Regions from separate parts of the Sorangium sp. So ce1153 genome, predicted to be linked through region 1. Evidence: riboswitches for the same ligand, from Rfam matches in the RefSeq annotation. Region 1 holds a riboswitch; each other region holds the start of a gene.
The links. A riboswitch is a leader RNA that binds a small molecule or an ion and turns the genes downstream of it on or off. The one in region 1 is predicted to bind cobalamin.

Region 1 (7,409 bases):
CCGCGCCGCCGGAGCCCTGCGCGGCCGTTCCGCCCGCTCCCCCGGACCCGCTCCCGGAAGGGGAGTCCTCCGAGGAACAGGCGATGATCGTGAGCAACGACAGGAGCGCGCCTGCGCGCGCGATACGATACATCATGAGACCTCCGAAAGCGGCCGCGCGCCGCGTCGGAACGGCTCCGACGCGGCGCGCGGCCCGCGTGCTGCTCAGTAGAACGGCGCCGACGTGCCGTACCGCGCGAGATAGATGTTGTAATCGGCGGTGTTGATGTTCCCATCGCCGTTGAAGTCGGCGTGCTGGTTGTACCCGGGGTTGCCCAGCTGGGTGTTCCACGCCGCCATCAGGATGCTGTAATCGCCCGTGTCCACGTCGCCGTCATTGTCGAGATCCGCGTCCGCGATGTTCCCGAAGCCGTCGCCGTTGGTGTCTCGCTGGTTCGCGTTCGCCGTCAGGTAGGCGTTGTCCGCGCCGTCGGGCACGCCGTCGCTGTCGGCGTCCGGCGCGCCGTCGGGGAAGTACAGCGTCACCTTCGGTGTCACCCCGATCTCCCAATAATCCGAGGCGCTCCCGGCCGAGTAGCACTGCCCCGCGGGCGACGAGTACTCGTCCCCCGACGGGTTCCAGGCGATCGCCAGGGCGCTCGTGTGGCCGACGAACGCGATGGGCGACGTCGCGCCGTCGTCCTCGCAGGCGTCGGGTACGAGCTCGAGGTACTGCGACGAGCTCGCCTCGTTCACCGGCGTCTGGCTGCCCCCGACGACGCTCGCGACGACGCTGGCGCGGATGAGCGCGGCATAGCCGTTCTCGCTGGCGCCGCCGACGCCGAACGCGTCTCCGCCGCCCACGTGCAGGGTGTCGTCCTCGTCGAAGCCGAGCGCCGCCGCGCTCAGCACGTTGCTCGCCAGGAGCGAGCCCTCGCTGCCGCCGTATGCGTAAGCGCTCGAGGTGCCGTCGATGACGTCCTGGATGTCGGCCGCCGCCCAGATCCGGAGCTCGCCCGTCCGGTTGGGCGAGGTCTTGTAGCCGATCCCGGTGACGAGGTTGCCCTCGGAGTCCACCGCGATCCCCCCGGAGGCGCCGGGAATGCTCGTGATCAGCGGGATCTCCGCGATCGGCGACGCCGTCAGATCCAGGGCGTAGACGCCGCTCGCGTAGCCGCCCGGGCCGTTCCAGCCGCCGTTGACGACGAGCGCGTCGTTCCCGTACCAGGCTCCGTCGTAGTACTCGACGTCGAGCTCGATCACGTCCACGTGGCTGAGCAGGTCGGGCGGCGAGGTGATGCTGAGGATCGAGCTCGGGAACACCAGCAGCGGCGCCCCGTAGCCGACGCCGAGCGCGATCGTGCTGCCGTCCGGCGAGATGGCGAGGAAGCTCGGATCCATCGGCCCGTCGCTCAGCGTCGCGACAGGCACGTAGACGCTCGATCCATAGTTCTTCTGGAGGTACAAGGTCTGATCGTTGGCGACGAGGAGCCGACCGGCCAGCTCGTAGCCGTCGATCTCCTCTAGTGTCGTGGGGAACCCGTCCAGGGCCACGGACCACCCGTCGGCGATGGCGGGGAGGTTGAACGTATACGACGTGTTCCCCGCGTACTCGTCGAAGGCGTCCGCGAACGCCGGCGGTGAGAGCAGGAGGAACGCTGCGGCGACGAGAGATGCAGAAGTGCGCATGAGGCCTCTTTCGATGTGAACCCTACTGCCGTGAAGGAGAGGACGCGCGCCTGCGCACCCGCGTCGCGCTCGACAGCTGAGCTGTCTCCGGAGCGCGACGGAGCGCGCGTGGTCACGCGTTGTCGCGACGACATGCGGGACGACGGCGTCCTGTCGATCTTCGACCGGAATGGCTCGATACGAAGCCTCTCTTCGCCCGCTGCGCTCGTGGGGACGCCCGACCGCGCGACGCGAGAGCGGAGCGCACCACGGAGCCAGCCGCGAAGCGCAGCGGCGCTGAACCTTCGGAATTGATCATCGGACCGACCCCTCGCCCCCGCGGGCGACTGAGAAGAAAGCGCGGGGAACGGGTCGGAACCGGGACAGGCGCGAGGGTCTGCGCCAGCTCGGACCTCCCCGCCTCCCTCGAGGCTTCCAGGTCAAACCGGCGCGGGATGTCTCCCCGACGCTGGATGTTGGCAGGTCTTCGGGCTTGCGAGCGCTCCGGCTCTCGCCGGCTTCCTACGGTCCACCGCTTCCCAGCCCGAGGGCCAGTGCTCGTCGTGGAGATCGTTCTCGCTTACCGCTGCGGGGCAGCCCCGGATTCACACCGGGTTCCCTTTTGAGCCCCGGGCCGAAGCCCGAGGCACCAACATAGGGCACTACATATTGCGGTGCGGGGCGCAGGTCAAGCGAGATGTCCGCCGATCACAGGATCTCCGCCGCGCCGAACGGCTGCGCGGTCACGGCGCCTGCTCCGTCTCGCCGGCCAGCGCCACTGCGCCGCGCACGCCGTGGTTCGAGGCGCCGAAGAGGTTGTCCGGATCGAGCGCGCGCTTGACCTCGCGGACGACCGTCCGCGCGCCCTCGGAGTACACCACGTCGAGGAAGTCCTGCCGGATCTTCCCCACACCGTGGTGGTGCGAGAGCGTGCCGCCGGAGGCGAGGATCTCCTCACGCGCCGCGTGCTCGAGGGCGGCATACTCCGCGACGGGATCGGCGACGCCCTTCGCGTAGAAACCGAGATAGAAGTACATCGCGACGCCAGTCGAATAGACCTGCGTGAGCCGACCGGTGAAGAAGGGTCGTCCGGGTAGCCTGCGGCGCTCGTGCTCGAGCTCCACGCGGCGCTTGACCCGCTCGTAGAGCTCGAGCGCGCGCGACCATGGCACGCTCGTCTCGAAGCTCTCCGCAATGGCCCAGTGCTCGAACGCCAGATCGCGGATGTACGCGATGCCGAAAGTGAGCTGGTAGCCACGCTCTCCGTTGGCGGCGCCTCCCTGGAGGCCACCATGGCGCGCCGCGATATCCCCGAGCGTCCGCTCCTGGAAGGCGACCTCCGCGGCCGTGCCTTCGAAGACCACCGTCGCCACGCACATCTTGTGCGGATCGAAGCCCTTGATCCGCGTCACCACGAGCGCCTCTGCTCGGCTCTTGAGCCGTGCGGCGAGGCCCTTCGAGGCCGGCTTCAGCGCCTGTCCGAAGTGGAACTGGGTGTTGTCCATCACGCGCACGCTCGCGGGAACGGCGCCGCTCTGTTGCAGGTCGTAGAGGAACTTGAAGCCGCGCTCGAGGTCCGGGAAGATCACGCTCGCGTAGCGCTGCACCTCGGGCAGGGGCCAGACCTTGACCACCGCGCTGGTGATGATGCCGAGGTTCCCCTCGCTCCCGAACAGGAAGGTCTTCGGGTTCACGCCGACGCTCTCGCGCGGGCCCACGGCGGGACGTTCAATCACGCCTCGGGCCGTCACTGCCGTGACATCGAGCACGATGTCCTCGACATTGCCGTAGCGGTTCTTCTTCATCCCGCTGGCGTTCGTGGCGATCCACCCGCCGAGCGTCGAGAACTCCGCGCTGTCGGGCTCGTGTCCGAGCGTCAGCCCGTGCTTGGCCAGCTCGGCGGCGATATGCCGGCCGGTGGCGCCCGCCTCGATGCACGCCGTGCGGTTCACCGGGTCCACCCAGCGCAGCTTGTTCATACGGCGCATGTCCAGCACGACGACGACGCGCGCTTCGTCGACAGGCAAGCGCAGGGCGTCGGTGACGTTGGTACCGCCGCCGAAGGGGACGAGGCAGGCCCCGCGCGCCTGCGCCACCTCGACGAGGCGCTCCACCTCGGCGTGTGCCTCGGGGAAAACGACGAGATCGGGCACGCGGGGGAGCCGACCGTAGCGAATCGCCCAGATCTCGGCCCCGGTGTGGCCGTGGCCATGCCGTAGCCGGACCAGCGGCTCGTCGCTCACCTGATCGTCGCGGAGGAAGCCGCGCAGCGCCTCGAGCAGCGCCTCGTCGCGCCGCGCGGCGGGAACCGCGGGCGGATAGTGGGGCGCGTTGCGGTTGTCATAGGCGAGCGGCGCCTGAAGAATGCCCGACAGCCACGGCAGCAACTTCGGTAGATCGAGCCCGCTGAGGTTGTAGCGGCGTCCCGTGAGGGTCACCTGGCCGTCCGGCTTCACGACGAAGCGCGTGTCCTTGAAGCCCCAGCCGTCGAGCGCCTCCTCCTCGTCATCGAGCGGCGCGGCGGGCGCCGGTGTCCTGCCGCCATGACCCCGCGAAGCCCAGCCCAGCCGGCTCGCGACCTTCGCTCCTGCGCGCTCGATGCGCGACCGCAACCCTCGCTCCTGATCCATAGCATCACCTCGACGATCCAGTGTAAGCGCCGCGCCTCGAGACCCTGTGAGATCGCAGGCCAGACGTCGCGAATCACTCGCCCGGCGCTCGTCTCCAGGGTCTCTGCGCGCAAGTCGAAACCTTCGCTTTCTCGGCCCCGGCTGGCTCAGAAGAACGCCTTCAACAGGCCGATCGCGCCCTGCTTCCAGGGCACGCGGTGGGTCACGCCCGAGCGGCTCTCGAACTCGCTCCGGTGCGCCCGGTACCACTCGAGGTTGCGCACCAGCGCGTCCTTGTTCGAATACCTCGGGGTGTAGCCGAGCACCCGCTCGGCCTTCTCGATCGACACGAACGAGTCCTTCGACGCCGTCTCGTAGACCCACTTGTAGAGCGGCGATACGCCCATCGCCTCGAGCGCGCGCAGGCCGAGCACCGCCGGCGCCGCCGGGAAGGGCACGATCTTCTTGCCCTTGCCCGCGGCGTCGAGCACCGCCTGGTAGTCCTCTCCCATGGTGGTGAAGTCCTTCGCGCCGATGTTGAAGGTGTCGTTGGCGACCGACGCGTCCTTCGTCATGCACAGGGTGATCGCCTCGCAGAGATCGGCCACGTCGAGGAGCTGGTAGCGGTTCTTGCCGTTGCCGATCATGGGGAAGCCCTTGCCGTCGAGCGCCCAGTCGTAGAGCAGGGCGAAGACCCCGAGCCGCTCCGGGCCGATGAAGGACTTGGGCCGGATGATGGGCACCACGAGCCCCCGGCCGCGCTCCTCCAGGCACACGAGCTCGGCCTGGATCTTGGCCTGCCCGTACGGGCCCACGCCGTCGAGCCGGTCGTCCTCGCAGAGCGGATGGTGGTCGGGGATGCCGTAGACAGCCGTGGAGGAGATGTGCACGGCGCGCTCGACGCCGTGGCGGCGCGCGGCGCTCATGACCACGCGGGTGCCGATCACGTCGGTCGTGTAGATCTCCTCCGGCGTGTACAGGGGCAGCGCGGCCGCCGTGTGCACGACGAAGTCCTGCCCCTTCATCGCCTCGTCGACGACCGCTGCGTCGCGGATGTCCCCGCGCACCTCGCGGATGCGCGACCGCTCGGGGTAGTCGAAATCGAGGAGGTCGAGCGACGTGACCTCATAGCCGCGCTCGAGCAGGTGCCGCACCAGATTGATCCCGAGGAAGCCTGCGCCGCCCGTGATCAGGACCTTCTTCTTGCTCATCGTCTTGTAACCTCGCTGCAGGGATAAGGAAAGCCGCCGGCGCTCACGCGCCGCGCGCCTCGATGATGGCCCGCGCCTCGGCCGGGTGGCGCTTGCACTCGAGCAGCGCTCCGAGCAGGAGCGGCGCCACGATGGTGGCGTCCGACTCGATCACGAACATGGGCGTGTCCGCGGTCAGCTTGTCCCAGGTGATCTTCTCGTTGGGCGTGGCGCCGGAGTACGAGCCGCAGGACGTCGTCGAATCGGAGATCTGGCAGAAGTAGGCCCAGGGCTGGGCCGGCTCGTCGAGATCGTACTTGAGCGACGGCACCACGCAGATGGGGAAGTCCCCTGCGATGCCCCCGCCGATCTGGAGGAAGCGTCGTGGACGCCCACTTCGTTCCAGCCATGTTTCACCGAACCTCGGCGACCACGATGGTCGTCCCGGTGGTCTCGGGTCGCGCAGGCCACCAGGGACGCGCTACGGACCGGCGCAGGCCGGGCCGCCATCGCAGCGTCAGGTGGCTTCGGGGGGCACCGTAGCACGAATCGCGAGGATCGTGTCAAGCCCGTCTCGACGGGCGGGAACCGTGCAGGACAGCCAGGCGTCTGGCCACGGACGGCCAGACGTCTAACGTTGCGCACGTGCTCAGTATTGAGCCAGCTTGTCTGAGGGAGGGAAACTCAAGACGATTCGCGCATATCGACGGTGAATCGCCTCGCTCGCCTCACGGCGACAGCGTGACGGACTCCGGGTCGAGCGCGACCTCGTAGTAGCCGTGCGGGTTCCAGGGGAGCGCGACGCCGTTCTGCTTGAGCGTGCCGCCGGTGACGGTCACGCGCACGTACTTGCCCGGCGGGAAGTGGTCGGGGAGCTGCCAGCTGTAGGTCGTGCCGCCGTCGGACGGAGCGCTGGTGCCGGAGGTGACCGCCTTCTGGCCGCGCCAGTAGGCGCCGACGTTGACCACGCTGTCGAGCCACATGTCGCCGAGATCCTTGGCGTGCTTGACGTGATCGACGAAGGCCTGGAGCTGCACGGGCTGATAGGCGCCGTCGCTGCCGCCGGTGAAGCCGTGCACCAGGACGGTGCGCCACTTCTTGGCCGTCCGCGCGCTCGTGACCTGCTCGTCGAACGCCGCCGTGGAGGCGCCGGTCGGGGGGATATAGCAGGGCAGCGTGAACGGATCGGTCGAGTCGTTCGGGCCGATCAGGGCGTTGGACACGCCGCGATTGATGAGGAAGCGCGTCCGGGCGATGCCCGTGTACACCGCCGCGCCGTTCGGGGCCGCCATCGTCCACACCTTGATGCCGAACTTGTCCTCGATGAACTTCGTCGCGGCGTCCGTGTCCGAGCCGTCGTCGTTGCTCGAGTGGCTCTTCGAGTGGTTGCCGAGCTCGTGCCCGTCATCCAGCGCCTTTTGCCACACCGGGTCGTTCGATTCGCTCTTGCCGGTCTGGAGGTAGAAGGTGAACGGCACGCCGAGCGCGTTCAGCGCGTCGTAGTTCTGGATCTGGCTCGAATTCGAGTCGTCGAAGGTGTACGACACGGCGCCCGCGAAGCCGGCCCAGTCGATGACCTTGAATCCGCCGGCCGCGCCGGACGGCTTCGGCACGCCGCCGGCGCCGGGGGCCGGCGGAAGGCCGGAATCGACCGGCGGTGCTTCACCGCCCGCGCCTTCACCGCCCGTTCCGCCGCCGCCGTCGCCACCGCTGCTGGTGGTGGTGGTGGTGCTCGACCCGCTGGTGGTGACTCCGCTGGACGTCGAGGTGGCGCCGCCCTCACCGCTGGAGGTGACGCTGCCAGCCGTGGTGCTGCTGCCGTCCGTCGTCGGCTGGCCACCGGCACCGCCGGTGCCACCCCCATCGTCGTCGCCGCAGCCGCTGAGTTGTAGCGTGCCCAACAACACCAGCGCGCCGAGCGCTGGTGTCAGTGATGCAGGAAAATTCCCAAGGTAGCGCAATC
Region 2 (7,409 bases), 2.5 Mb from region 1:
GTTGGACTTACCGCTGCCGTTCGGGCCGACGAGCACCGTGAAGGGGGCCAGATCGACGCTGGCCTGCGCGATGCTGCGGTAGTTCCTTAACTCGACGCGCCGCCACATCTGCACCGGGGCTTCGTCGCTTGGCGGCGCGCCGCCGTCGACGTACCGGCGCACTGCCAGGCTGAACCCGTTCATCCCGATCTCGTCGACGTCGACGAGGCGCGCATACCCGGGGACATCGCTGGCCGACCGGAAGGTCGTCACGACCTTCGTCACGTCCTCGGGCCGGAGCCGGTTGCTTGTCCTCTCCTTCTGGAACCCTCGCGAGGCATCGATGAAGAGCACCTTTCGCTTTCTCGACGCCGGCCTGTCGCGGCTCATTACGAGGAGCGCGGCGGGAAACCTCGTCGCGGGGAGCAGGTTGGCCGGGAGCCCGACCACCGCGTCGAAGAGGTCGTGCTGCAGCATTCTCTCGCGGATTTCCCTCTCGGCTCCTCCGTCAAACAGCACGCCGCCGGGCGCCAGCATCGCCAGCACCCCCGAAGGGTCGAGGCTGGCGAGCATGTGCTGCAAGTACGCGAAATAAATTCGATTTCCTACAGGTACGCCGTACCGCGAGCTCGCACCACGGTCGCGCTCCGCCACGTCATGCCCCCACCACGTGAGGCCGATCGGCGGAACGCAGAGGACGCGGTCGTGAGTCACGAGATGACCGTCCGCGGTGATGCGTGGATCGCGAAGCGCGTCGCCCCTGTCGATCTGTGCGTCCGGCAGACCGGCCAGGAGCATGTTGATCCTGGCGAGCGTCCAGGCTTCGACGCTCTCTTCCTGACCGCGGAGCGAGAGGCTTCGCCCGTCTCCGCCGCGGCGCTCGACGTATGTCGCGCACGCGATCAGCGAGGTGCCGTAGCCACACGCCGGATCGTAGATGCGCATCCCCTCGGAGGGGGCGAGCAGCTCCGCCATCAGCTCCGCGACCGCGCTCGTGGGGTGGGGCGCACCGACGCGCCTGGCGTCCCGGAGGTCCACCTCCTCGAGGAACATCTGGAAGGCACGCCCCAGCACGTCGGGCGTCGCCAGATCTCCGTCTCGAAACGACATCCCTGAGAGGGGCCGGACGAGCTCATGGAGAAGACGAAGGCGCTCCGCGCGATCCCCGAAGCGTCGCTCGTCCGTGAAGTCAACCCAGGAGAGCACGCCCTGGAGAGCCGGATTGCTCTCCTCGAGCGCCACGCAGGCCCGGTTGAGCGCCAGGTCTACCGCCGGAAGGCTCGCTTCCACCGTCGCCCATCGCGCCTGGGCAGGCACCGCGATGTCGAACGTGGAGGGTTCCGCGTCGTTCAGACGCTTCAGGAGGAGCAGGACGGCGATCGTCAACCGATGCTGCCCGCTTGGACCGAGCGCGTGCCGGAGGAGTTTGTCTGCCTCCAGCAGGCAGCCCACGATCTGTTCCTTCGTAAGCCGACCTTCTCGCGCTCCGCTCCCCAGGCTGAGCTTGGACGCCGTTGCCCGCTGTGTACCCACGTGAACAAGCGCCGCTCTCTCAGGGGAGCGGTCCTCGAGCAGACGCGCGATGAAGAGGGCCTTGTCACGCCCCCGAACGTCAAGACCGAGCGCGCGGCACAGCTCTTTCAGCTCATCGATGCGCAGAGCGCGCAGCAGCTCGTCGAGCTGCAGCCCTGGCGCCGAGAGCATCGCGTCGATGATCGCGTCCTTCTTCCGCCGGTCGGGCAGGTCGACCCCGAAGCGATCGGCCAGGGCAGCGAGCTCGGCCCGGGGCAGCAGCAGCAAGACGTCGCGGGGCGTCGGCATGGCTGCGCGAACGATACACGCGCGTACCGCCGGTCGCGAGCCTGCCTCCTGCCGCCGCCGCTTCCGTAGCGAACGTCATCCCCTCGCCGCCTCGCGCACGCCACGGCCACGCGCTCGGCCACGCGGGCTCGAGCGTGGCATCCCCTCACCGCCAGTACAGCGTCGCCCGCCCCATCGCCGTGAACGGCCACCCCGGCGAGTAGTGGATGCCGGTGACCGCGGCCGGCTCGTACGGCAGCCGCGACTCGCTCGCGAACTGGACCTCGCGCCACGTCGCGTCGAAGAGGTTCTGAACGTCCACGGCCACCTCGACGTCCTTCCACCGGAGCCCCGCGTTCGCGTCGACGACCGTGAACCCCTCGGCCGTCAGCGACGCGTCCTCGGTCGCGGGCCGCGCGCCGATCGACTTGACCCGGAGCGCCGCGAACGGCGTGAACGCGCCGAACGTCGGCCGGACGCCGACCCCCGCGGTCAGCGTCCGGGTCGGCGCGAGGGCCACCGCGCTCCCGTTGCCCGCGTTCGCCCGGAAGCGCGCGCGGGTGAAGGTCGCGTCGGCGTCGGCGAAGAGCCAGCTCCCGAGCCGGTAGCGCCCGCCGATCTCCAGGCCGTAGCGCCGCGTCTGCCCCGACGGCTCGGTCGCGCCCGCGTCGCCGCTCCAGACGAGCTCCGAGTCGAGATCGAGGAGGAACCCCGCCGCGCTCAGCGTCAGGCCGCGGAGCGGCGTGGCCCTCGCGCCGACCTCGTAGCCCGTCGCGGGGGTGATGAGCGTCGCCGCCCCCTCGCGCAGCACCACGCCCTGGGCGTCGTTCGAGTGGAAGCCCCGCCCGTAGTGGGCGAAGAGATCGAGCGCCGCCACGGGCGAGACGATCGCCGTGAGCTTCGGGAAGAGCTGCATCTGCCCCCGGAAGCCGCTCGACCTGTTCCCTGTCGCGCCCAGGTCCTCGCGCCGGTCGTCCACGTTGACGTCGATCCACTGCCCGCGCACCCCGGCCACGAAGCGGAGCCAGCGCCGGATCCGGGCGTCCTCCTCGATGAAGACGCCGATCTGGCCCTCGTCGACGTGGGCCCTGCCGCGCTCCTCGAGCCGCTCGCGCGCCTCGTCGTGGTGGAGGGACTTGTCGATCGCGTCGGCGCGGATCTGCGCGCCGAGCGACGTCGTGAGCTTCACCCCGCGGTGCTCGAGCTGCTTGCGGAGCCGGAGCTCGGCGCCTCCGACGATGCGGTCGTCGTTCTGCTCGATCTGATCGCCGTGGACCGGGTCCTCGCTGAAGAACGTGAAGTTCGAGTACAGCGTGAGGCGGTAGCGGACGAGGTAGGCCAGCGCGCTCAGTTCGGCGTCCCGCCACGCGGTCGAGTACGCGAGGGACGCCATGTGCCGCTGGGTGGCCCCGCCCTCGGTCGGGTCGACCGAGCCGAAGTGATCGATGCACGGCTGTCCGTAGGCGGACGGCGGCGGGTTCAGCTGGCCCTGCTCGCCCTCGCCGCACACGGCGCGCGCGGGGATCTGGCCGGAGCCGTGCCAGGTCGATCCGTAGGACATCCACGTCATCTGGATCTTCCCGGTGGGGCTCAGGTCGTGCGTCGCCCTCAGGTACACGTTGAAGCGCTTGAGCCGCTCCGGGCTGAGGAAGGGCCCGTCGTTCCGGTAGACCTCCGCCGCGGCGACCGCGCGCCAGGCGTCGCCGAGATCCGGCGAGGCGACCACGAGGCCGCGCACGATCCCGTACTGCCCGAGGCTGAGCTGCGCGTGGCTCTCGTCGAGCTTCTCGGCGAAGCGGAAGTTCACGGCGCCCGCGGTGCCGAAGTCGCCGATGCTCGCGTAATAAGGCCCCTTGTAGCCGTCGAGCCCGGTCACGAGCTCCGGGATCACGAAGTAGAGATCGGTGAAGCCGTGCCCGTGGCCGTGGCTGACCATGTTGACGGGCACGCCGTCGACGAAGAAGGCGACGTCGGTCCCGTGGTCCGCGTCGAAGCCGCGGAGGAAGTACTGGTTGGCCTTGCCGCCGCCGGCGTGCTGCACGGCGAAGAGCCCCGGGACCGCCTCGACGATGTCGCCCGGCCGGAGCCTCGGCCTGAGCTCGAGCTCGCGATGCCCGATCGAGACGCGCGAGGCGGCCTCGCTCGCCGGCTTCTCCGCCTGGATCGTGACCTCGATCGCGCCGCCGTCGGCGCTCGCCCCCGCGCCGTCCGCGAGCGCCTTCGCGCCGCCGCCGTCCGCGAGCGCCCCCGCGCTGCCGTCCACGGGCGCCTCCACGCCGCCCGCGACCACCGTGCCGGAGGCGCGCTGCGAGGTGTCCTCCTTGCGCTCGGACGGGGCAGCTCCCGGTGCGGCGGCCGGCACCTCCGGCGCCTCGACCTCGGCGCGCGCGAGCCGCGCGACGGTCAGCGAGATCGATAGTGCGGCGAGCAGGTGGCGTGAGAGGCGGTGTCCGTTGCGCTTCGTGATCGTCTCGCGCGGCATGCGCGTCCTCCTTGTGCTGGCATCGCGCAGAGCGGCTCAAGGCCGCTCGCGCCGAGCGCCGCGCGGAGGGATGGCTGTCCAGCGGCGGCGATGCCCTGGACCGACCTCTCGCCCCCGCGGGCTACCGGGAGGCAGCGAGGGGGCGGGTCGGACTCCGGGACGCGCGCAGACGCTGCGACGGCACGGACCTCACCGCCTCCCTCGAGGCTCCCAGGTCGAACCGGCGCCAGATGTCTCCCCGTCGCCGGGCGCTGGCAGGTCTTCGGGCTTGCGAGCTTCTCGGCCTGGCCGACTTCCTACTGTCCACCGCTTCCCAGCCCTCTCGGGCCAGTGCTCGTCGTGGAGGTCGTTCTCGCTTACCGCTGCGGGGCAGCCCCGGATTCTCACCGGGTTCCCTATTGAGCCTGGGCAAGGGCCCAGGCACCAGCACGGCGCGCACCCTATGGCGGCGCTCGATCGCCTGTCAACCGTCGTCCCGTCGAGCCCGGCGCCAGCGAGCGGCTGCCGCGAGATCGGCGGCCGGACGTTCGACCTCTGGCGAGGATGGGCTCGCTCCTCCGTGGGTCGCGTGCTACACGGCCGCCGCCGTATATGCCGCGTAATGATCTCCGCAACATCGCCATCGTCGCCCACGTCGACCACGGGAAGACGACGCTCGTCGATCACATGCTCCGCCAGTCGGGCGCCTTCCGAGAGAACGAGGTCGTGGCCGAGCGGGTCATGGACTCGAACGACCTCGAGCGCGAGCGCGGCATCACCATCCTCGCGAAGAACACCAGCATCCGGTACCGCGGGGTCAAGATCAACATCGTCGACACGCCCGGCCACTCCGACTTCGGCGGCGAGGTCGAGCGCACGCTGATGATGGCCGACGGGGCGCTGCTCCTCGTCGACGCCGCCGAGGGCCCGCTGCCGCAGACGCGCTTCGTGCTCTCGAAGTGCCTCCAGCGCGGCTTCCCGGTCATCGTCGTCATCAACAAGATCGACCGCAGCGACGCGCGCGCCCACGAGGTGCTCTCCGAGGTGTTCGACCTCTTCTGCGACCTCGAGGCGAGCGACCCGCAGCAGGACTTCGCGACGCTCTACGCCGTCGCGAAGCTCGGCCAGGCGAAGCGCGAGCTCGAGCACGAGGCCACGAACCTGGAGCCGCTCTTCGAGACCATCCTCGAGCGGGTCCCGGCGCCCTCGGGCGACCCGGACGGGCCGCTCCAGGTCATCGTCTGCAACACGACGCACGACGACTACGTGGGCCGGCTCGCCGTCGGCCGCGTGGTCCGCGGCACGGCCCGGTCCGGCGCCGACGTCGCGCTCCTCGGCGAGGACGGGCAGTCGCGCGGCTACGTGAAGATGCTCTACGCCTACGAGGGGCTGAAGCGGGTCGCGGTCGAGAGCGCCGTCGCGGGCGAGGTGGTCGCGATCGCCGGGCTCGAGTCGGTCACGATCGGCGACACGATCGCGGATCCGGCGCATCCCGAGGCGCTGCCGCGGATCGTGGTCGAGGAGCCGACGATCAAGATGAAGATCGGCGTGAACACGTCGACGTTCGCCGGCAAGAGCAAGCAGTCGAAGTACCTGACGAGCCGCCACCTGAAGGAGCGGCTCGAGCGCGAGGCGATGAAGAACCTCGCGATCCGGGTCGAGCCGACCGAGGTGCCGGACACCTTCGTGGTGCTCGGGCGCGGCGAGCTCCAGCTCGCGATCCTGGTCGAGACGATGCGGCGCGAGGGGTACGAGATGCAGCTCTCGAACCCCGAGGTGGTGACGCGCGAGATCAACGGCGAGGTGATGGAGCCGGTCGAGCTCGTGGTCGTGGACGTGCCGGACACCTACGTCGGCATCGTCACCGAGCGGCTCAGCGGCCGGCGCGGCCGGATGGTGAAGATGACGAACCCCGGCTTCGGGCGCGCCCGCCTCGAGTTCCGGGTGCCGTCGCGCGGGCTCATCGGCTTCCGCGGCGAGTTCCTGACGGCGACGCGCGGCACGGGCCTGCTCAACACGATGTTCGACGGCTGGGCGCCCTGGGGCGGCCCGATGATGCGCCGCCCGACCGGGGCCATCGTCGCCGACCGCGCCGGCGTGGCGACCCCGTACGCGCTGCACCACCTGCAGCCGCGCGGGATGTTCTTCATCGTCCCCGGCGTCGAGGTCTACGAGGGGATGATCATCGGCGAGCACAACCGGCCGAACGACACCGACGTCAACGTGATCAAGGAGAAGAAGCTCTCCAACGTGCGCAACCACGGCAAGGACGAGAACGTCCTCCTGGCCAGCCCGCGGCTGCTCACGATCGAGACGGCGATGGAGTGGATCGACGGCGACGAGCTCGTCGAGGTCACGCCCGACGCGGTGCGCGTCCGCAAGAAGGTGCTCGCGTGCAACCGCCGCGAGCGCCGCGAGGACGCGATCGAGCAGTCGCAGGCCGTGGAGTGAGTCGCGGGCGCGCGCGGGCGCGCACGGGCTCGACGGGGGCGCGCGCCCCTGCCCTGCCCGCCCCGGTGTAGTATCGCCGCATGAGAACGACGCTGGTTTCAGCGGGCCTGGCCTCGCTCGTGGCGCTCGCGGGGGCGAGCGCCTGCGGCGGGAACGTCGTCGTCGACGGGTCGCCCGGGAGCACCGAGGGCTCCGGGGGCGCGGGCGTCACGTCGAGCGCGGGCGCGGGCGCGGCGCCAGGCGCGAGCGTGGGCCCGCAGACGTCGAGCGCGAGCGGCGCGCCAGACGTGAGCGCGGGCCCGCAGTCGTCGAGCGCGAGCGGCGCGGACCCGATCGACGCGCAGATGGCCTCGTGCGGCGCCTTCTGCGCGCTCTTCGACCGAGCGTGCCCGGAGAACGGCTGTCGCGAGGCCTGCGCGGAGCTGCTCACGGCGCCGCGCCCCTGCAACGCGCTGACCGCGCCGTACTTCGACTGCATGAGCACCGGCATCCAGATCGCGTCGACGACGTCCTGCCAGCAGATCGCGCGGTGGCTCGACCCGCTCTTCGAGTGCCTGGGCTCCAGCGCGTCCGCGTGCGAGACGCCGTTCAGGGAGGTCTGCACCGAGGCCTTCGAGGAGCACCGGGCGTGTCAGCTCAACGGCGGCCCGTAGCGGGCGCGCGCGTCACCTGATCCCCCGAGTTGGCGCGTCGGGCAGCAGGGCGCGCCGCAGCGACG
Region 3 (7,409 bases), 4.4 Mb from region 1:
GGCTTCCGGCTGCTCGGGACTCGCGCGATCGACCTGTCCATCGAGGGGATGCTCGTGCTGACGAGCGCCCGCCCGCTCACGGGCGAGCCGGTGATCGTCTCGTTCCGGATCCCGGACACGGACGTGTGGATCGACGCGACGGCGACCATCGCGCGCACGGTGCACGGCCGGCGCGAGGGCGACCCGGGCCGGGCGGTGGGCCTGCGCTTCGATCCGCTCGACGGCGCGACGATCCGGCGCATGCGCGCGGCGCTCGAGCGCTTCCCGCCGACGTATCCGTACCGCGCGCCGCGCGTCGATTACGCGGCCACGGCCGCGATGATCGCGCTCAGCTGATCTCGCCCCCTCCCGGCCTCGCGCTTCGTGCTAGGCTTCCCACGAAGCCACCTGACGCTGCAATGGCGGCCCGGCCTGCGCCGGTCCGTAGCGCGTCCCTGGTGGTCCTGCGCGACCCGAGACCACCGGGACGACCTTCGTGGTCGCCGAGGCTCGGTGAAACATGGCTGGGACGAAGTGGGCGTCCACGACGCTGCCCCTCCTCACGTTCGTTCTCCGCAACTACAAGAATTTCAATGCCCGCGCGACGCGCGACGCGCTCCTCGCTTACTGGGAGCACATCGAGCGCGGGGGGAAGATGTTCTGGGCCGTGGCCGGGGCGATGTCCTCGGCCCAGCTCGGCATCACGCTGGCGCCGGCCATCCGCGCCGGCCTGATCCACGGCATGTCGGTGACCGGCGCCAACCTGGAAGAGTCGCTGTTTCGCCTCGTGGCGCACGACGGATACCGCGACTTCCCCGACTACCGTTATTTCACCAAGGAGGACGACACGAGGATCCTCGAGAACCGGATGCGGCGCGTGACCGACACGAGCATCCCCGAGGACGAGGCTTTCCGCGCGGTGGAGAAGCACATCGTCCCGATGTGGGAGCGGGCGACGGCGAGCGGCGAGCGCCGCTTCTGGCACGAGTACTTCTATGAGCTCGTCCTGGCGGTGGAGCCCGCGCTCCACCGCGGCCCGCCCGAGGAGTGCTGGTTGCTCGCCGCCGCGGAGGCCGGGCTGCCGCTGGTGGTCCCGGGCCACGAGGACTCGACCTTCGGCAACATCTTCGCGTCCTACGTGAGGCGGGGCGAGTGCAACGCGAGCATCGTGAAGTCGGGTATCGAGTACATGGCCGGGCTGTACGACCAGTACCGCGCGCTCAGCGCGGGCGCGGGCGTGGGGTTCTTCCAGATCGGCGGGGGCATCGCGGGGGACTTCCCCATCTGCGTGGTGCCGTCGCTCAAGTACGATCTCGACGAGCCGGCCCGGCCCTGGGCCTACTTCTGCCAGATCTCCGATTCGACGACGTCCTACGGCTCGTACTCCGGCGCCACGCCCAACGAGAAGATCACCTGGGACAAGCTGACCGCGGACACGCCGATGTTCGTGATCGAGTCGGACGCCACCATCGTGGCGCCGCTCCTGCTCGGAGCGCTGCTCGAGTGCAAGCGCCACCCGGACGAGGCCCGGGCCATCATCGAGGCGCGCGGCGCGTGAGCGCCGGCGGGCTTCCGCGCCCGTGAGTCAGCCTCTGCGGCGCGGTCGCCCGGGCGTGAACCTCGCTCTGTTCCGTCCGACATCAGAACACCCCGTCGAGGACGACCTCGCCGGAGACGCCGACCTGATAGGCCGACACGCGGCGCTCGAAGAAATTCGTGACCTCCTGGACGTCTTGCAGCTCCATGAAGGGGAACGGGTTCTTCGCGCCATAGCGCCTCGGGATGCCGAGCGTGGCGAGCCGCTGGTCCGCGCAGAACTCGAGGTAGCAGCGCACGTCGCGCGCCGACAGACCGGCGACCCCGGCGCCGAGGAGATCCTCCGCGAACTGGGCCTCGCAGTCGATCGCCTCGTCCATCATGCCGATGATCGACCGCGAGAGCCCGGCGTCGAAGAGCTCGGGCTCCTCGCGCCGGACCGTGCTCACGACCTCGAAGGCGAAGCGCATGTGCGCGCTCTCGTCGCGGAAGACCCAGCTCGTGCCCGCGGCGAGCCCGTGGAGCAGGCCGCGCGAGCGCAGGAAGTACACGTACGCGAACGCGCCGAAGAAGAAGAGCCCCTCGACGCACGCGGCGAAGCAGACGAGGTTCAGGAGGAACTGTCGCCTCTCGGAGCGCGACTCCAGTCGATTCAACGACTGGACGGAGTCGATCCAGCGCATGCAGAAATCGGCCTTCTTCCGGATCGAGGGGATGCTCTCGACGGCGGCGAAGGCGCGGTGGCGGTCCTCCGGATCGGGGATGTACGTGTCGAGGAGCGTCAGATAGAACTGGACGTGGAGCGCCTCTTCGTAGAGCTGCCGCGACAGGTACATCCGCGCCTCCGGGGCGTTGATGTGCCTGTACAGGTTGAGCACGAGGTTGTTCGCCACGATCGAATCCCCCGTGGCGAAGAACGCGACGAGGCGCTGCACGAGGTGGCGCTCCGCGCCGGTCATCCTCCTCAGGTCGCCCACGTCCGTGGAGAAATCGACCTCCTCCACGGTCCACGTGTTCCTGATGGCGGCGCGGTACATCTCGAAGAAGGCCGGATAGGCCATCGGGCGCAGCGTGAGGCAATGACCCGGATCGAGCAGGCGCGCGGGGCGGCTCACGCGGCTCACTGGCAGGCCTCGCACGCTTCGGGGTTCTCGAGCGCGCACGCCACGTCCGCGGCCGCCTTCGCCCCCGCGGGCGCCGGCGCCGCCGTCCACCCGCCGCCTTCGCGGGGGCCGGCGTCGCCCGCGGGGGTCCGGTCCGGGGTCGCATCCACGGTGGCCTTGGCGATGCGCGTCGCGGGGCGCGACCGGAGGTAATAGGTCGTCTTGAGCCCCTTCTTCCACGCGTGGAAATACATGCTCGAGAGCTGACCGATGGTGGGGTTCTCGACGAAGAGGTTGAGCGACTGGCTCTGATCGATGAAGGCGCCGCGCTCCGCGGCCATGTCGATGAGCGAGCGCATCGGGATCTCCCACGCGGTCCGGTACACGGCGCGGACCTCCTCCGGCAGCTCGTCGAGCCCCTGGACCGAGCCCTCCGCGAGCTTGAGCCGGGCGCGCACCGCGTCGTTCCAGGCGCCGAGCCGCTTGAGCTCCGCGACGAGGTAGCGGTTCATCTGCAGGAAGTCGCCCGAGAGCGTCTCGCGCTTGAACAGGTTCGACACCTGCGGCTCGATGCACTCGTAGCAGCCTGCGATGGACGCGATCGTGGCGGTCGGCGCGATCGCGACGAGCAGCGAGTTCCGCAGCCCTCCGGCGCGGACGCGCGCGCGGAGCGCCTCCCAGCGCGCCGTGTCCTCCGGCACCACGCCCCACGCGTCGAACTGGAGCTCGCCGCGCGCGGCGCGCGTCTCGTCGAACGCCGGGTGGCGCCCCTTCTCGGCGGCGAGGTCCGCGGACGTCGAGAGCGCGTGGTAATACACCTCCTCGGAGATCCGCCGCGAGAGCTCCCGCGCGGCCTCGGCGTCGAAGGGCAGGCGCATCTGGAAGAACACGTCTTGCAGGCCCATGAGCCCGAGCCCCACCGGCCGCCAGCGGAGGTTCGAGCGCCTCGTGGAATCGATGGGGTAGTAGTTGAGGTCGATGACGCGATCGAGCTGGCGGACCGCCGTCCGCACCGTGCGCGCGAGCTTGTCGAAATCGAACAGGATCGTGCCGGCAGCGCTTTTCCCTGTGTGGCGCGCGAGGTTGATCGAGCCCAGGTTGCAGACGGCCGCCTCGTCCTTCGAGGTCACCTCGACGATCTCGGTGCAGAGGTTCGAGAGGTGCACGGTCCGGCCCGGCAACGCCGTCTGGTTGCAGGCGCGGTTCGCCTTGTCCTTGAACGTCATCCAGCCGTTGCCGGTCTGCGCGAGCGTCCGCATCATCCGCGCGTAGAGCTCGCGCGCCTTCATCGTCTTCTTCGCGAGTCCCGCCTCCTCGGCCTGGGCATAACGGCGCTCGAACTCGTCGCCGTGGAGATCGGGGAGGTCGCGCACCTCCTTGGGGTCGAACAGGCTCCATTCGCCGTCCGCCTCGACCCGCTTCATGAACAGGTCCGGGACCCAGTTCGCGAGGTTCAGGTTGTGCGTGCGCGCGGCCTCGTCGCCCGTGCTGTCGCGCAGCGCGAGGAACTCCTCGACGTCGGCGTGCCACGGCTCGAGGTAGACGCAGCAGGCGCCCTTGCGCTTGCCGCCCTGGTTCACGGCCGCGACCGACGCGTCGAGCGTCTTGAGCCACGGCACGATGCCGCTGGAATGCCCGTTGGTGCTCTCGATGAGCGAGCCGCGCGACCGCACGCGGTGGTAGGCGAGCCCGATGCCACCCGAAAACTTCGAGAGCATCGCGACATCGGTGTAGCGCTGGTAAATGGTCTCGAGGTGGTCCTCGGGCGAGTCGAGCAGGAAGCAGCTCGAGAGCTGCTCGTGGCTCGTCCCGGCGTTGAACATCGTGGGCGAGCTCGGGAGGTAATCGAGCGACGAGAACAGGTGATAGAGCTCGACGGCCTGCGCCGCCGTCTCGGACAGCGCGCAGGCGATTCGGAGGAAGAACTGCTGCGGCGACTCGAGGACGAGGCGCGTCTCGGGGTGCTTGAGGAGGTAGCGATCGTAGAGGGTGCGCAGGCCGAAGTACTCGAGCTCGTGGTCCCGCCCCGGCTCGATCGCGTCGTTCAGCTTGCGGGCGTTCTGCGCGACGAAGCCGTGGAGCCGCTCGTTGATGAGGCCGAGCCGCCGCCCGGCGGCGACGGACTGGGAGAAGGCGTGGATCTCCTGGTTGCGGACCTCCTTGTCGATATAGGTGGCGAGCAGGCGCGCCGCGAGCTTCGCGTACTGCGGCTCCTCGGCGATGAGCGACGCCGCCGTCTGGATGGAGAGCTGGTCGAGCTCGCGCGTGGTCGCGCCGTCGTAGAGGCCGCTGATGGTCTTGGTGGCGACGCGGAGCGCGTCCACGTCGGCCAGGGCCGCGCAAGAGCGGCTCACCGCCCGGACGATCTTGTTGACGTCGACAGGCTCGCTCGACCCGTTGCGCTTCTTCACCCGCATCGTCGTGTGCGGGAGCGCCTCCTCCGCGCCTCCGCTCCTCGCGCTCCGCTGCCGCAACGGCGCCGCGCCGTTGCTCGTCGTCCCTGTGTCGCTCAGCATGGCAATCCTCCTCGTCGAGCTTCGTTCGGAGCGGTACCGGACCGCTCGCGTCGAGACCGCGAGAGCGAAGAGGCCAGCCGATGTGCGCGAGCGCGCGAGGCTCTCCAGGAGAGCCCTTCGGACCGACCGCTCGCCCCCGCGGGCGAAAGGAAGACAACGCGGGAGGGGGTCGGAACCGGGACAAGCGCAAGAGTCTGCGCCAGCTCGGACCTACCGCCCTCCCACGAGGCTTCCAGGTCAAACCGGCGCGGGATGTCTCCCCGACGCTGGATGTTGGCAGGTCTTCGGGCTCGCGAGCGCTCCGGCTCTCGCCGGCTTCCTACGGTCCACCGCTTCCCAGCCCGAGGGCCAGTGCTCGTCGTGGAGATCGTTCTCGCTTACCGCTGCGGGGCAGCCCCGGATTCACACCGGGTTCCCTTTTGAGCCCCGGGCCGAAGCCCGAGGCACCAACATGAGCCACTACATATTGCGGTGCGGGAGTCCGGTCAAGCGAGATGTTGGGGTGCCGGGCGAGCGGAGCGACAACCGCGCCCTGGCGCGATCACGATAAGGAGGGATGCGGTCATGCGTCGCGCTCCCGGAGCTCGTCGTCGAGGCGCTCATCGTACTCGTCGCGAGCTGCCGCCGGGAGGGCGACGCTGGACGGAGCTGGCTGCGCGTCGCTGCGCCTCCACGAGCGCAGCAGGGCGAAGATACCGAGGAAGGCCACCGCGATGCCGAGCATCAAGCCCAGGGCGACCTTGCCGAGGACGCCGGACGAAGGCGCCGCACGGAGGCGGTCGCCATAGCGCGCGACGAGGTCCTGCTCGATGACGTCGGCCGCCTCCCCCCGACGGAGACGCGCGCGGATCTCGCGACGAAGATCGCGCGCCACCTCCGATTCGTGGACATCGAGCGTCTGATCCCAGCAACAAGGCGCGAGCAGACGCGCTGCGAGCGCCCTCTCGCCGGGCGCCGGGGTCGAGTCGACGAGCTCGGCCGCGGCCTCGCTGGGCGTCGCGGGCTCGGCCCTGCCGCTGATACTGAGCGCCACGCCAGCGACGGCGGCGGCCAGCGCCGCCGCGCGGCGCCAGCGCGAGCTCCGCATCGATCGGACACGCAGGGGCGAGCTCACCTCGCGCGCGCCGTGAAGGGAACGGGGCGCGTCATTCGCAGACCCGCCGTGCGCTCTCTGGATCATGGCGAAACAGGCTAGCGCCGCCGGCCGCCAAGGCCCTGCGACACGATGTCGCGCTCGTCGTCACGCGGCCATGTGCGCGCCGAATGAAGGGTTACGGCTGCATTGTTCGACGAGGTGCGACACCGTGACGCATTGCCCGGCCTCCCCCGCTCCACTTGATGTCGCGCGCATGCCGCAGGAGGCCACCTGATGTCGCGCGCATGCCGCACGAGGTCCTCTCCTCCTCGCGCGTCCGGCGTGGTCACGTGGAGCAGAAAGAGAAAGGCGTGAGGTGCAAGTCCTCGGCGAGGGAGGCGCTCGTGCACTACGTCCTGCGACCCCTGATCGCTCAGGAGATCCCTCCGTCGAAAGGAGGAGGCTCGGAACTTGCTTACGCCAGAGTTCGAGGATAATCTTGGGCTCGTGGGCCGCCCCGCGCACTCGCCGCTGACGACTCAAACCTTGGACCTGCAGGACTCCCCGGACCGCCCGGAAACCTGCTCCTATCTCCTCGTAATCGACGCGTCGTCGTCGTACCGGCGCGCCCTCCCCCACGACGGTGTGCTCATCTTGGGGCGCAGCGACGAGGCCGACGTCAGGATCGACACCACCGCGGTCTCTCGGCGGCACGCCAAGCTCATCGCCTCTGGCGGCGAGATCGGGATCACCGATCTCGGCAGTCACAATGGGACGCTCGTCAATGGCGAGCGCATCGAAGGCTCGCGTGCGCTCGGCTCAGGCGACGTCGTCACCATCGGCGACGCCACGCTGATCCTCCGGCGCGAGCTGCCGTCCAGGGGCAGCGCTCTCGTCGACATGGGCCGGCTGCGCCGGCGCGTCGAGGAGGAGCTCGAGCGCGCCGCGGACTTCGCGCGACCGTTCGGCCTGGCAGTCGTATCAATCGGCTCAGTCCCGGATCGCGCGGCGCTCATGCAGCGGGCGCTCTCGGCGCTCCGCCTCGTGGACATCGTCGCCTGGGATGGCCTCTCTCACATGGCTATCGGATTTCCCGACCTCGGCGGAGACGCGGCGCGCAGCGCGGCGCTCGACGTGATCGAGGCAATCGCGCCGCTGGCGCCCGAGGCGCGCGGCGGACTGGCTTCCTACCCGTTCGAC

Region 2: another riboswitch for cobalamin. It lies ahead of WME85_RS07350 (TonB-dependent receptor); the one in region 1 lies ahead of WME85_RS16355 (dockerin type I domain-containing protein).
Region 3: another riboswitch for cobalamin. It lies ahead of WME85_RS00780 (ribonucleoside-diphosphate reductase subunit alpha); the one in region 1 lies ahead of WME85_RS16355 (dockerin type I domain-containing protein).

Annotation. Positions count from the first base shown of each region.
Region 1 covers NZ_CP150361.1:4,568,440-4,575,848, forward strand. Annotated here, with positions in the region: gene WME85_RS16350 (hypothetical protein) at 1-136, opposite strand, end outside; gene WME85_RS16355 (dockerin type I domain-containing protein) at 205-1,668, opposite strand; cobalamin riboswitch at 2,109-2,316, opposite strand; gene WME85_RS16360 (FAD-binding oxidoreductase) at 2,391-4,277, opposite strand; gene WME85_RS16365 (NAD-dependent epimerase/dehydratase family protein) at 4,424-5,467, opposite strand; partial or broken gene WME85_RS16370 (deoxyhypusine synthase family protein) at 5,511-5,825, opposite strand; gene WME85_RS16375 (polysaccharide deacetylase family protein) at 6,175-7,353, opposite strand.
Region 2 covers NZ_CP150361.1:2,058,387-2,065,795, reverse strand. Annotated here, with positions in the region: gene WME85_RS07360 (N-6 DNA methylase) at 1-1,089, opposite strand, end outside; gene WME85_RS07355 (hypothetical protein) at 1,114-1,869, shown strand; gene WME85_RS07350 (TonB-dependent receptor) at 1,946-4,261, opposite strand; cobalamin riboswitch at 4,498-4,704, opposite strand; gene typA (translational GTPase TypA) at 4,805-6,691, shown strand; gene WME85_RS07340 (hypothetical protein) at 6,772-7,344, shown strand; gene WME85_RS07335 (LysR family transcriptional regulator) at 7,357-7,409, opposite strand, start outside.
Region 3 covers NZ_CP150361.1:214,768-222,176, reverse strand. Annotated here, with positions in the region: gene WME85_RS00795 (PilZ domain-containing protein) at 1-336, shown strand, start outside; gene WME85_RS00790 (deoxyhypusine synthase family protein) at 500-1,537, shown strand; gene WME85_RS00785 (ribonucleotide-diphosphate reductase subunit beta) at 1,620-2,576, opposite strand; gene WME85_RS00780 (ribonucleoside-diphosphate reductase subunit alpha) at 2,636-5,134, opposite strand; cobalamin riboswitch at 5,393-5,600, opposite strand; gene WME85_RS00775 (cytochrome c-type biogenesis protein) at 5,697-6,221, opposite strand; gene WME85_RS00770 (sigma 54-interacting transcriptional regulator) at 6,756-7,409, shown strand, end outside.